DNA from 3 places in the Sporosarcina sp. FSL K6-1508 genome. Region 3 is predicted to be linked to each of the others. Evidence: riboswitches for the same ligand, from Rfam matches in the RefSeq annotation. Region 3 holds a riboswitch; each other region holds the start of a gene.
The links. A riboswitch is a leader RNA that binds a small molecule or an ion and turns the genes downstream of it on or off. The one in region 3 is predicted to bind lysine.
Positions count from the first base shown of each region.

Region 1 (3,282 bases), 1.5 Mb from region 3:
ATTTGAAGTCTTCCGATTTGCATACCCCTCGGTTGTCGTAAAGCCGATTAACAACCCTGCCTCTTTAGCCGCCGCGATGAAATCTTCATTATAATGCCCATACGGATAGGCTAATGAGACGGCTTCCGGCACTTGTTCTATATTTTGCTGTAAATCCAAAAGAATTTCTTCTTTTGAATGATCTAACGCCACCCCTACACCCGAATCCTCATTAAGTGAATGCAATTCATATGTATGTGCTTCGAACTGGAAAACATCCACCAGCTCTTCTAAATCCGCAGCGGTAAAAAACTGTAGCGGGCCTTCCGCACCAAATAGTTGGGCTCCCTGTGCCCGACCCGTACGTGAGGAAATAATGTGCTGAAGCGCACTTAACTCGTATTGCTTTAAAATGGGATATGCATATTCCTTCGTCGATAATAATCCGTCATCGAATGTAATGAGCACTGCTTTGCTCGGTACAACAAGGCGCCCTTCCAAATAATCATACAGCTGATGTGCCGTCAGCGTCTCGAAATGATGATCCGCCAAGTACCCCATCTGCTGCTCAAACGCTTCCAAGGAAATCGTACTATCCATCGTTCTCATCGACTCGCGAGGTAAAACCTGATGATATACAAGCACCGGTAGACCCGCATCCAATGAAACAGACTGCTTAGAAATATATCCCGGCCGCTCTCCTATTGTAAGGATATACCAATCCTCTTCCTCCCGAACAACCGGATAGCGATAGCCTTCTTCCAACTCCAGTATAACGCTGCTCTGCAAGTCAGCATCCTCGTAAACCGCGGTTTTTTGTAGCGTATGAACAGCAGCCAACCGCTCCGTATGTACAAGTGTCGAAAGCTTCTTTTTTTCAACCGTCGCCTTCCCCTTACGGACAAAGGCAGCCATATTTCCCAATCGAAGCTCATAATACGCCTCATCCTCACCTATGATAGCAACGGGCTGATCCGCCTCCAAATCGCCAATCTGCGTCAAGTTCGCCCCTTTCATATAAATCGGCTGACGCTCCTGCGATGTCAACACCCGCTCAAATACCCGCTTTGTGACAAACCGATCCCCTTCCTGCGCGAACACTCTTCCTTGCGATTCAACCAAAATCCATATCGCACCAACACTTATTATAAATACAATCAAGCACACAAGTAACAGCTTATTGCTGGAAATTTTCCTCATACCTTTACCTCCACTGTCTATTAAGCAACGTACAGACGGAGATTTTCAGTAAAAGTTTCAAAAGTTTTTTAAAAAGTTTTGGAGGATGGGAGAATTTATGCTGAAGTGGGCAACTTCACGCAAAGAAGAGGAACCTTCATATGACAATACCTCATTTGATTCCGCGTCTATATTTCTTGCTAAATAAGTCCGGTTGCCATTTGTGCCTGCAAGTATAAAACGACGTCCGTTTAGTTGGAAACGAACGTTATTTTCTTTTTCGACTTGCAATTGTACCGAATTCCGTGTAAAGTGAAAACAATTAAACATTTACTTATTTCAAAATCTTGAAGTAAGGATAGAGGCGCAAAGACCATCAGTACACAATCAGAGGATAATGAGGTCCTATGAAGACTGTGGAAAGGGGGATTTGCCGAAGTGGAGAGATGCTCATTTTCTCAAAGCTGGTTCTGGGTTGAATAAGCACAGAATTGTCATATAGGAGACTATATGGAGGGCTATCTTATGCAAAGAAATAATCTATTATTTCACTGCAACAGCGACCCCTCGTTGTTGCTTTTTGCGTTCATTTATCTTGGATCGGCAAAGAACGCCGATTCAAGTTAAAGCCTCCGGCAAATGTCACGAATTTTCGAGGGAAGTAAAGGATGGCAGACTAAGTTCGCGACGGAAAGTGCCTTAATTTCTGCAAAGAACGCAGAAATACGGTAAATAGAACCTTTCGCTGTTCGATTCGCAACGACTGCATGACCTACATCGTGTAGGCCTCCCGCTCGAAAAAATCCGGACGCAATCACGCCGAGGCGAGATTGATAAATTGCCCTTCTCCCTCTATTGTATCTACCAAATATGAATAGGATGTGGAGAAATGATGAATTTCGGACAAGTTGTAACAGCTATGGTGACTCCTTTTAATGAGCACGGGGATATTGATTTTGAAGCGACAAGGAACTTAATTGAGCATTTAATAGCCAACGGAACAGATAGTCTAGTCGTGTCAGGCACAACCGGAGAATCTCCGACGTTAACGAATACGGAAAAGGTACAATTGTTCAAGTTTGTGGTAAAAGTCGTCAATGGAAGAGTGCCCGTAATTGCCGGAACGGGCTCAAACAATACAAGAGAATCTGTTGAACTGACAATGTTAGCAGAAGATGTCGGTGTTGATGGCGTTATGCTCGTCGTTCCATATTATAATAAGCCGTGCCAAGAAGGGATGTTCCAACACTTTCAAACAATTGCGGCAGCCACTTCTTTACCAGTCATGTTATACAATGTGCCAGGACGAACGTTGGTCAATATTGCTGTCGATACAGTCGTACGCCTTGCTGCAATTCCTAATATCGTCGCGGTTAAAGAAGCGAGTGGAAATTTAGATGCAATAGCTGAAATTATTGAACAGACACCGACAGGATTTTCCTTGTACAGCGGCGACGATGGCTTAACAATCCCCGTCTTATCAATTGGTGGTGTTGGCGTTGTTTCCGTCGCATCTCATATTGTAGGCAATGAAATGCAAACAATGATCCAAAATTTCAAAATGGGCAACGTCAAAGAAGCGGCGTCAGATCACCGTAAACTGTTGCCACTGATGAATGCACTTTTTGCCGCTCCGAATCCGTCACCATTAAAAGCGGCATTGAACCTAAGAGGAATTCAAGTCGGCAGTGTTCGTTTGCCGATGATTCCCTTGAACGACGAACAGCTACATTCACTACAGCGTACGTTGTCAATCTATGATGATGTGAAAGTCTGAAAAGAAACGGTGCCAGGTTCCAACACAATTCTAAATTGTGTTGGAACCTGGCACCTTTCACAATAAAACACATAAAAGACCAGGCACCCGTTTGAATTGGTGCCTAGCGCTTGATAGTGTTAACCCGCTTTATACCACTGCAACCGATGCCGTTGTAATCCCTCTTCTCCATAGATGGTGTTCACAAAATGTTCTTCAGCTCTTTGGGTCCTGATATGAATAGAAGAATGGTCTTCACAAATATCACAATTCCCGTATTCCGGGTCTCCAATGCGTCTCAATTCAAAATAGTCATCTTTAACTTGAGAAAAGTCACCATCCAACCATTTATTCAAAATGCCTTCTAG
Region 1 is NZ_JBBOXF010000001.1:4,072,782-4,076,063, forward strand. Features, by position in the region: gene MKZ11_RS20960 (polysaccharide deacetylase family protein) at 1-1,179, opposite strand, end outside; lysine riboswitch at 1,510-1,687, shown strand; gene dapA (4-hydroxy-tetrahydrodipicolinate synthase) at 2,051-2,935, shown strand; gene MKZ11_RS20970 (S-layer homology domain-containing protein) at 3,055-3,282, opposite strand, start outside.
Region 1: it holds a riboswitch for lysine, as region 3 does, so the genes downstream of both, dapA (4-hydroxy-tetrahydrodipicolinate synthase) here and MKZ11_RS12805 (aspartate kinase) in region 3, are expected to answer to the same signal.

Region 2 (3,282 bases), 630 kb from region 3:
TCGTTGTATCAGAAATAGGCGAGGAATGGTCTCCGAAAACGGCTCCTGCCAAAACAGCTGCAAGCGCAGGCAGTAACATTTCAGGTGCCGCTTCAATCATTATTGTTCCTGCAATCGGCATAAGAATACCGAAAGACCCCCAAGAACTTCCCGTTGAGAAAGCCATAATGCCAGCAAGAATGAACATAATGACCGGCAGGAATGAAACCGGTATATTTGATTTCAATACTAGCTCAGATAAAAACAAACCTGTTTCCAGTTTTCCAATTAAGAACGACAGTGACCAGGCAAAAATAAGGATGAAAACGGGTGGCATCATAGCCTTCAATCCATTTGTAAATGCGCTGCCCATGAGGGAATAGCTAGCAGTTTCATTATTTTTCATCTGCAACATATATAAGATGGCTGCAAGTGCTGTAGCTGTAATCCCACCTGCCAACAGCGCTAGCGATACATCCGTATTTTCAAAGATCGACAAAATGTTCATCGATCCTCCCTCTAAATAACCTGTCCAAATCATAACAGCAAATGTTACCGCAACAAGTGTAACGATTGGTGCGACTAAATCCCGAACACGACCATGCGCGTGAACCGGAAATTCTTCTTTCAGTTGACCTGGAATTTCTTTTTCAGGATCAAATAATTGACCCGTCTCCATTGCACGCTGTTCATGTTTCTTCATGTCGAATAGATCAAAATTCGTCCATGCGAGGAAGAATACCATTGCAAATGTGGCGATAACGTAAAAATTCATAGGTGCCATCATAAGGAAAGCGGATAGTGGCGAATAGCTAATTGCAGCAGCCCCGCCAAATATGAGTGCAAGTTGTCCGATTAAAAAGGCTCCCCAGCTTGAAATTGGAGAAATGACACAAATCGGCGCCGAAGTTGAGTCGATGAAGTAAGCCAATTTCGCTCTTGAAACCCGATGTTGATCCGTGATCGGACGAGCGATTTGCCCAACTGCCAACGCATTGAAATAGTCATCCACAAAAATAGCAATACCGAGAAACACTGTGAGCAATTTTGCTCCGCGTTTTGTTTTGATATGACGCACTGCCCATTCTGCAAATGCCCGGCTTCCCCCAGACAAACTAACAAATGCAGTGATAACTCCTAATAGAAGGATGAAAAGAATGATATAAATATTCCCTGTATTAAATCCATCATCCCAAAATGTTGCTTTTAATGATTCCCACAAATTCTTCAGCGATTCAACAGGCCCAAATGACGCTGCCAGCAAAGCGCCTGACACTATTCCTGCGCCTAGCGACAATAGCACTCGCTTAGTCGCAAACACCATAATAATGGCGATTAGCGGCGGTAAAATTGATACCCATGTTCCTATCATCTACAATTCCTCCATTTAGTCGGGTTGAGGCCCTGTATAGGGGGAATAAAAAAACGGCTGCTAATTACACTCAGCAGAGTGCATCAGGAGCCGGCTTTATCTACGTTTCGTTTGTTGGATAACTCATACTGCTTATCTAACACACGACTTGTAGCTCATCATACATGTTCAAAGATGTATGACAGTGTTATCCCTATTCGGAACAACCCCAGCCTGATAGATCCTGACGATCTTACCAAGCTTCGGCAAAGCTTCCTTTTACGCACGGTCATCGGTGTCAATCTCGCGTGTGTGACTAATAAGCAATGCAGCCTCTACCCAATCGATTTTTCAATTCTTAACAAGCCTATCAATAATCTTGGACATTTTCAAGCCCTTCTTCATTCCGCGAAATTATCTGGCAAAGGGATTTGAAGATTTGGCGGATTTCCACTTCCACTATTGTAGTAGTCAGGAACCGTTCCATGAATGAGTCCCATCGCTACCGGAATCTTCTGTTTAACTACACTTTTTTCGGTTGCGAGTGGAACAATAATTTGAACATTTACTGTCAGTAATATATTAACTTCAACATACACACTGTTAATACCGAAAGAACGTGTTTCCGTATCAATCGTCGCACTGACCTCGCCAATGACGTGGAAACGGATAGGGATTTTGGGGCCTAAATTACCGAGCAGGGGAATATTCGTCGCTTGCCCGATTGGCACAAAAAAAACAACTCCACCTTGGCTTTCCATCGCTTGCGGATCGAATTCGATACCACTTTGCATAGGTAGCATATCCAGATTTCCCTCCTCGGCTTGCTGGAGATGGGACTCGACTAGTTGTTGTGTTTCTGCCAACACCCTATTGATAATTTCTGTATTGAATTTCCACGCCGCCCCCCCTTCAGTATTAGTCGATGCGTCTACAATAATCTCATTGACGTCCAGGACATTAGCTATTCTTGAATTAATGGCTTTACTGATAACATGGGAGGCTATTTTCTCCGTCTGTACCTCTGCATACTGGACATAAATTGGAGTAAGTCTTGTATTAACAGTGTAAAAGAATAGGGAGACTGCAATTATAATTGTGGGAAGAAGAAAGGGTAACAATTTACGTTTCTTTTTCCTGGATCGCCGGGTTACCTGGCCCTGAAATTTCAAAACGACTCCTCCTGCTATACGTTATGCAGGAAAGGAGTCGTTCATTCTTTAAAATATTCAGTTCCATACCACCCTAACACGTCCCTGATCAATTCTGGCATGTAGTACTCTTTCTCTGCCTGTTTCAGTGACGGGAAGAAAAATCCGAATGTGAACATATCCAGCGTTGCAAGTGTATACTTTTGACCGGACACAACTTCCCGGTTGCCGGCGAATAACTGGCCATGTCTATTTTTATATAATCTTTCATGAATCATCGCACCCATTAATGCTCCCCGAAAGCCCAGTCCTTTAATTTCGATTTGTGGCCAGTCTTTATTCATGGACAGCTCATATACGTCTATCAGTTCAGATCCATCCAATGTGACGAGGCAGGGATTGATGGGATGAGGCAGCAACGCATGTAAATCAGCTTTCGTCACCCAGCCCTCATCTAGACTTCCTAAGAAAATCCCCGCATTGAACAATGCGCAATCAGCTTGCGAATAGGCAATGAGCGCCCTCCCAAAGAAAGACGACAAGGGACTTTCTTCAAACAAGTTTTGAGCCAAATGGGTTGGATTGAAAAAGACCTGTTCTTCCATTTCTTTTTTCCCCAATTGAATTAGTTTATTTACTTTTTCAATATCTTTTTCATTACTCTTCACCGAATCCATCCTGAAAAGCTCTGCATCCAGTTGCATGGGCTTTTTGGCATCCTTATCAAATTTCACGGTGACATGACCGACATACTGACCATATTTCCCCGTTGCAGCGAGCATCGTTTCGCCAATCATCTTG
Region 2 is NZ_JBBOXF010000001.1:1,941,160-1,944,441, reverse strand. Features, by position in the region: gene MKZ11_RS09725 (Na+/H+ antiporter NhaC family protein) at 1-1,351, opposite strand, end outside; lysine riboswitch at 1,495-1,676, opposite strand; gene yunB (sporulation protein YunB) at 1,732-2,502, opposite strand; gene MKZ11_RS09715 (bifunctional metallophosphatase/5'-nucleotidase) at 2,544-3,282, opposite strand, start outside.
Region 2: it holds a riboswitch for lysine, as region 3 does, so the genes downstream of both, MKZ11_RS09725 (Na+/H+ antiporter NhaC family protein) here and MKZ11_RS12805 (aspartate kinase) in region 3, are expected to answer to the same signal.

Region 3 (3,282 bases):
GGTATCTTTCGTCGATGGGAAACCTAATCGTAAAGATTACAGGAAATATAAGACAAAGACGGCGGCAGCACATGACGACTACGCTGCGATGCGTGAGGTCGTACGACGACGTTATATCCGAGTATTGAGAGATGACCTTCCATTGCCTGATCTCATTGTAATAGATGGCGGTAAAGGGCATATGGAGGCGGCCAGGGAAATCATTGAAGACGAGCTAAACCTATCCATTCCGATTGCTGGACTTGCAAAAGATGATAAACACCAGACGGCGCAGCTCCTCTACGGCAATCCGATTGAACTGATTCCACTGAAAAGAACGAGTGAGGCTTTTTACTTACTACAGCGAATTCAAGACGAAGTTCACCGCTTTGCAATTACGTTCCACAGAAAAAGGCGTGAATCCAATTCATTGACGTCAGCACTGGATGGATTACCTGGCGTTGGGCCGAAAAGAAAAACGATGTTGCTGAAGCATTTTGAATCAGTGAAAAAGATTCGTGAAGCCTCTATTGAACAGTTACAGGATGCGGGATTGCCTGCTGCTGTTGCTGAATCAGTTGAGACGTATTTCCGCGAGGAAGCATTGCGGGAAGAAAAGTAATGTGGTAGAGTGAATGCACTGAATTTTTTCACTGCATAAGAAATTATGAAATCTCTTCCTGTAGGTAATGTATATCATAGAGAATTCACGTATAGAAACCAGCGCCTGGAGGCTCGGATATCCAAAGGTTGTGGGTTCCTTGAAAGTCGGTCCAGCGGGGAGTGATTGAATTTCATCTCTCATTGTTGGGACATGAAGTCGAGAACTTAGACTGCTTTCCTTTATCCATCTTGTGCTTGTTGCCTCTGAACAGGCGTTTGTGCTTTTGTTCCTTATAATTTCATATGTAGTGAAGATAGAGGCGCGAATACTAATAGTACATCCTCGGAAGGCGGCAGCCTGATGAAGGGGATTGAAAGGGATATTCGCCGAAGTAGTTGAATCGGCTGTCGCGATTGTTCTGCTGGATTTCCATTGAATAAATGGAAGTTTGTCAGGTATAAAAATACCTGGAGAGCTATCTGAACGGAGTATCTTTTCAATAATTGCTCCAATCGGACCGGCTCTCATTTTGGGGGCCGTTTTTGCGTTCAGGGGGAAATGGAGGAAATGACTATGGAACGAATCGTAATGAAATTTGGCGGGACATCAGTAGCGAATCCCGAAAGGATAGCCCGAGCTGCAAAACTAGTCTTGGCTGAAGTCAATCAAGGGAATCAAGTGGCGGTCATCGTCTCTGCAATGGGGAAAACAACGGACGATTTACTTAGACTTGCTGAAGAAATTAATCCGAAAGCTGCCCGTCGCGAACTTGATATGCTGTTATCCACGGGGGAGCAAGTAACTGCATCCCTTCTCGCGATGGCGATTGGAGCGCAAGGATTGGAAGCACATTCCTATACAGGCTGGCAAGCGGGCGTAACAACAGAAGCAATTCACGGCAATGCGCGAATCGAGCAAGTAAACGCAGACAAAATCATGTCGACGATTGAATCGGGTGCTGTTGCGGTTATTACTGGCTTTCAGGGCATCGATAACTACGGTGAGTTGACAACACTCGGCCGCGGTGGATCTGATACGAGTGCCGTCGCAATCGCTATTGCTCTCGATGCCGCTGTGTGTGATATTTACACAGACGTCGAAGGGGTGTTTACGACCGATCCGAGATTAATTGGACAGGCGAAGAAGCTCGAGGAAATATCGTATGATGAAATGCTTGAAATCGCAAATCTTGGTGCAGGTGTACTTCATCCGAGAGCGGTCGAGTTCGCGAAAAATCATCATATGCCAATGCGGGTCAGACCGGCACATATGGATGGTGAAGGAACGGTTATCAAGGAGGAAATCAATTTGGAAAACAATCTAATTGTCCGAGGTATTGCATTTGAAAGAGATATCGTCCGGATTACAGTTATGTATGAAGTTCCATACAATGGTTCGCTTGCGAATATATTCACTGCACTCGCGAATCACCATGTAAACGTTGATATTATTGTTCAGACAATCATGGAAGGTGTACAGCCATCTGTTTCATTTTCTATTAAGAAAGAGGATTTCGCAGAGGCAATAAATATTTTAGAAATAGAAAAAGAAGCCCTTGGTTACAGTAGGGCAGATTTTGAAGTCGGCCTTGCGAAAGTATCCATTGTCGGGAGTGGAATGGTCTCCAATCCAGGAGTCGCTGCACAAATGTTTGAGATACTTCGTGGCGCATCAGTTCCAGTTAAAATGGTCAGTACATCTGAAATTAAGGTTTCTGTCGTTATTCCTGAATCGGACATTGAAATAGCAGTAGCTGCGCTTCACAAACAATTCGGATTGGACGCAGATTGAATGAAATGATTTATATGAAAAGAAGCTGTACCTGAATGGGTACAGCTTCTTTTCATACTCCAGTTTTAGCTTTCAAATCCCATTTCACTTGAAAATAGACTAGACTGTCCTTTACATTCAATTCTCCGTAACATTCAGTAAGGAAACCATTCACTTTCTGATACTGTTCTGCGATGAATCCCGCTTCGAGTCGACAGGATCTGTTTTGGACATTCGTTCCGTCTTCGCGATCCAATGTATAGAAGGTTTCCTCTTTTGTGGTTTTCACGAAAGTGAGAATACCCCAACCGGCTTCCTTGAAGAATTCAGGAAGTTCATCAACTCCGAAAATCGGGAATTTCCTAGCCACTTCTTTTCCTGCCCAATAGAGGATTTCGTCTTCATGGTTGCCGAGAATACTTGGCAACACATGATCTCGTAAAATTTCATAGCCGAATCGGGTCGGCGAATCGTATGTAGTATTTTCCAATCGAATATACAACCCTTTCGGTTAAATGATGGCGTAATTAAAAGTTCGGTAATAAAAGTATAATATATTTGGGCGTGCTGAAAAGCCTATATCGTCTTGACCTCTTCAAAACAGAGGAGTACAATGGTTATGTCATAATATTGTACCACGATGAGGTACGTCGTCAACGGTCGCTTCATGTCGAAATGATGACAGAAGTTGTCTGACGGACTCAGTTAATAAGGGAGGGTAAAAGACTTGTCGAGAGAATCAGATTTTTATTTGCGCCGTCTTCATTCACTGCTTGGAATCATTCCAGTGGGGCTTTTTCTTGTCCAGCACTTAGTGATTAACCATTTTGCAACACGCGGCCCAGAGGCATTCAACACTGCATCCAATTTCATGGGGAACTTACCATTCGTACTGTTTTTAGAATGGTTCATTATCTACATCCCACTTA
Region 3 is NZ_JBBOXF010000001.1:2,571,442-2,574,723, forward strand. Features, by position in the region: gene uvrC (excinuclease ABC subunit UvrC) at 1-601, shown strand, start outside; lysine riboswitch at 890-1,069, shown strand; gene MKZ11_RS12805 (aspartate kinase) at 1,157-2,374, shown strand; gene MKZ11_RS12810 (DUF2507 domain-containing protein) at 2,427-2,843, opposite strand; gene MKZ11_RS12815 (hypothetical protein) at 2,918-3,049, shown strand; gene MKZ11_RS12820 (succinate dehydrogenase cytochrome b558 subunit) at 3,081-3,282, shown strand, end outside.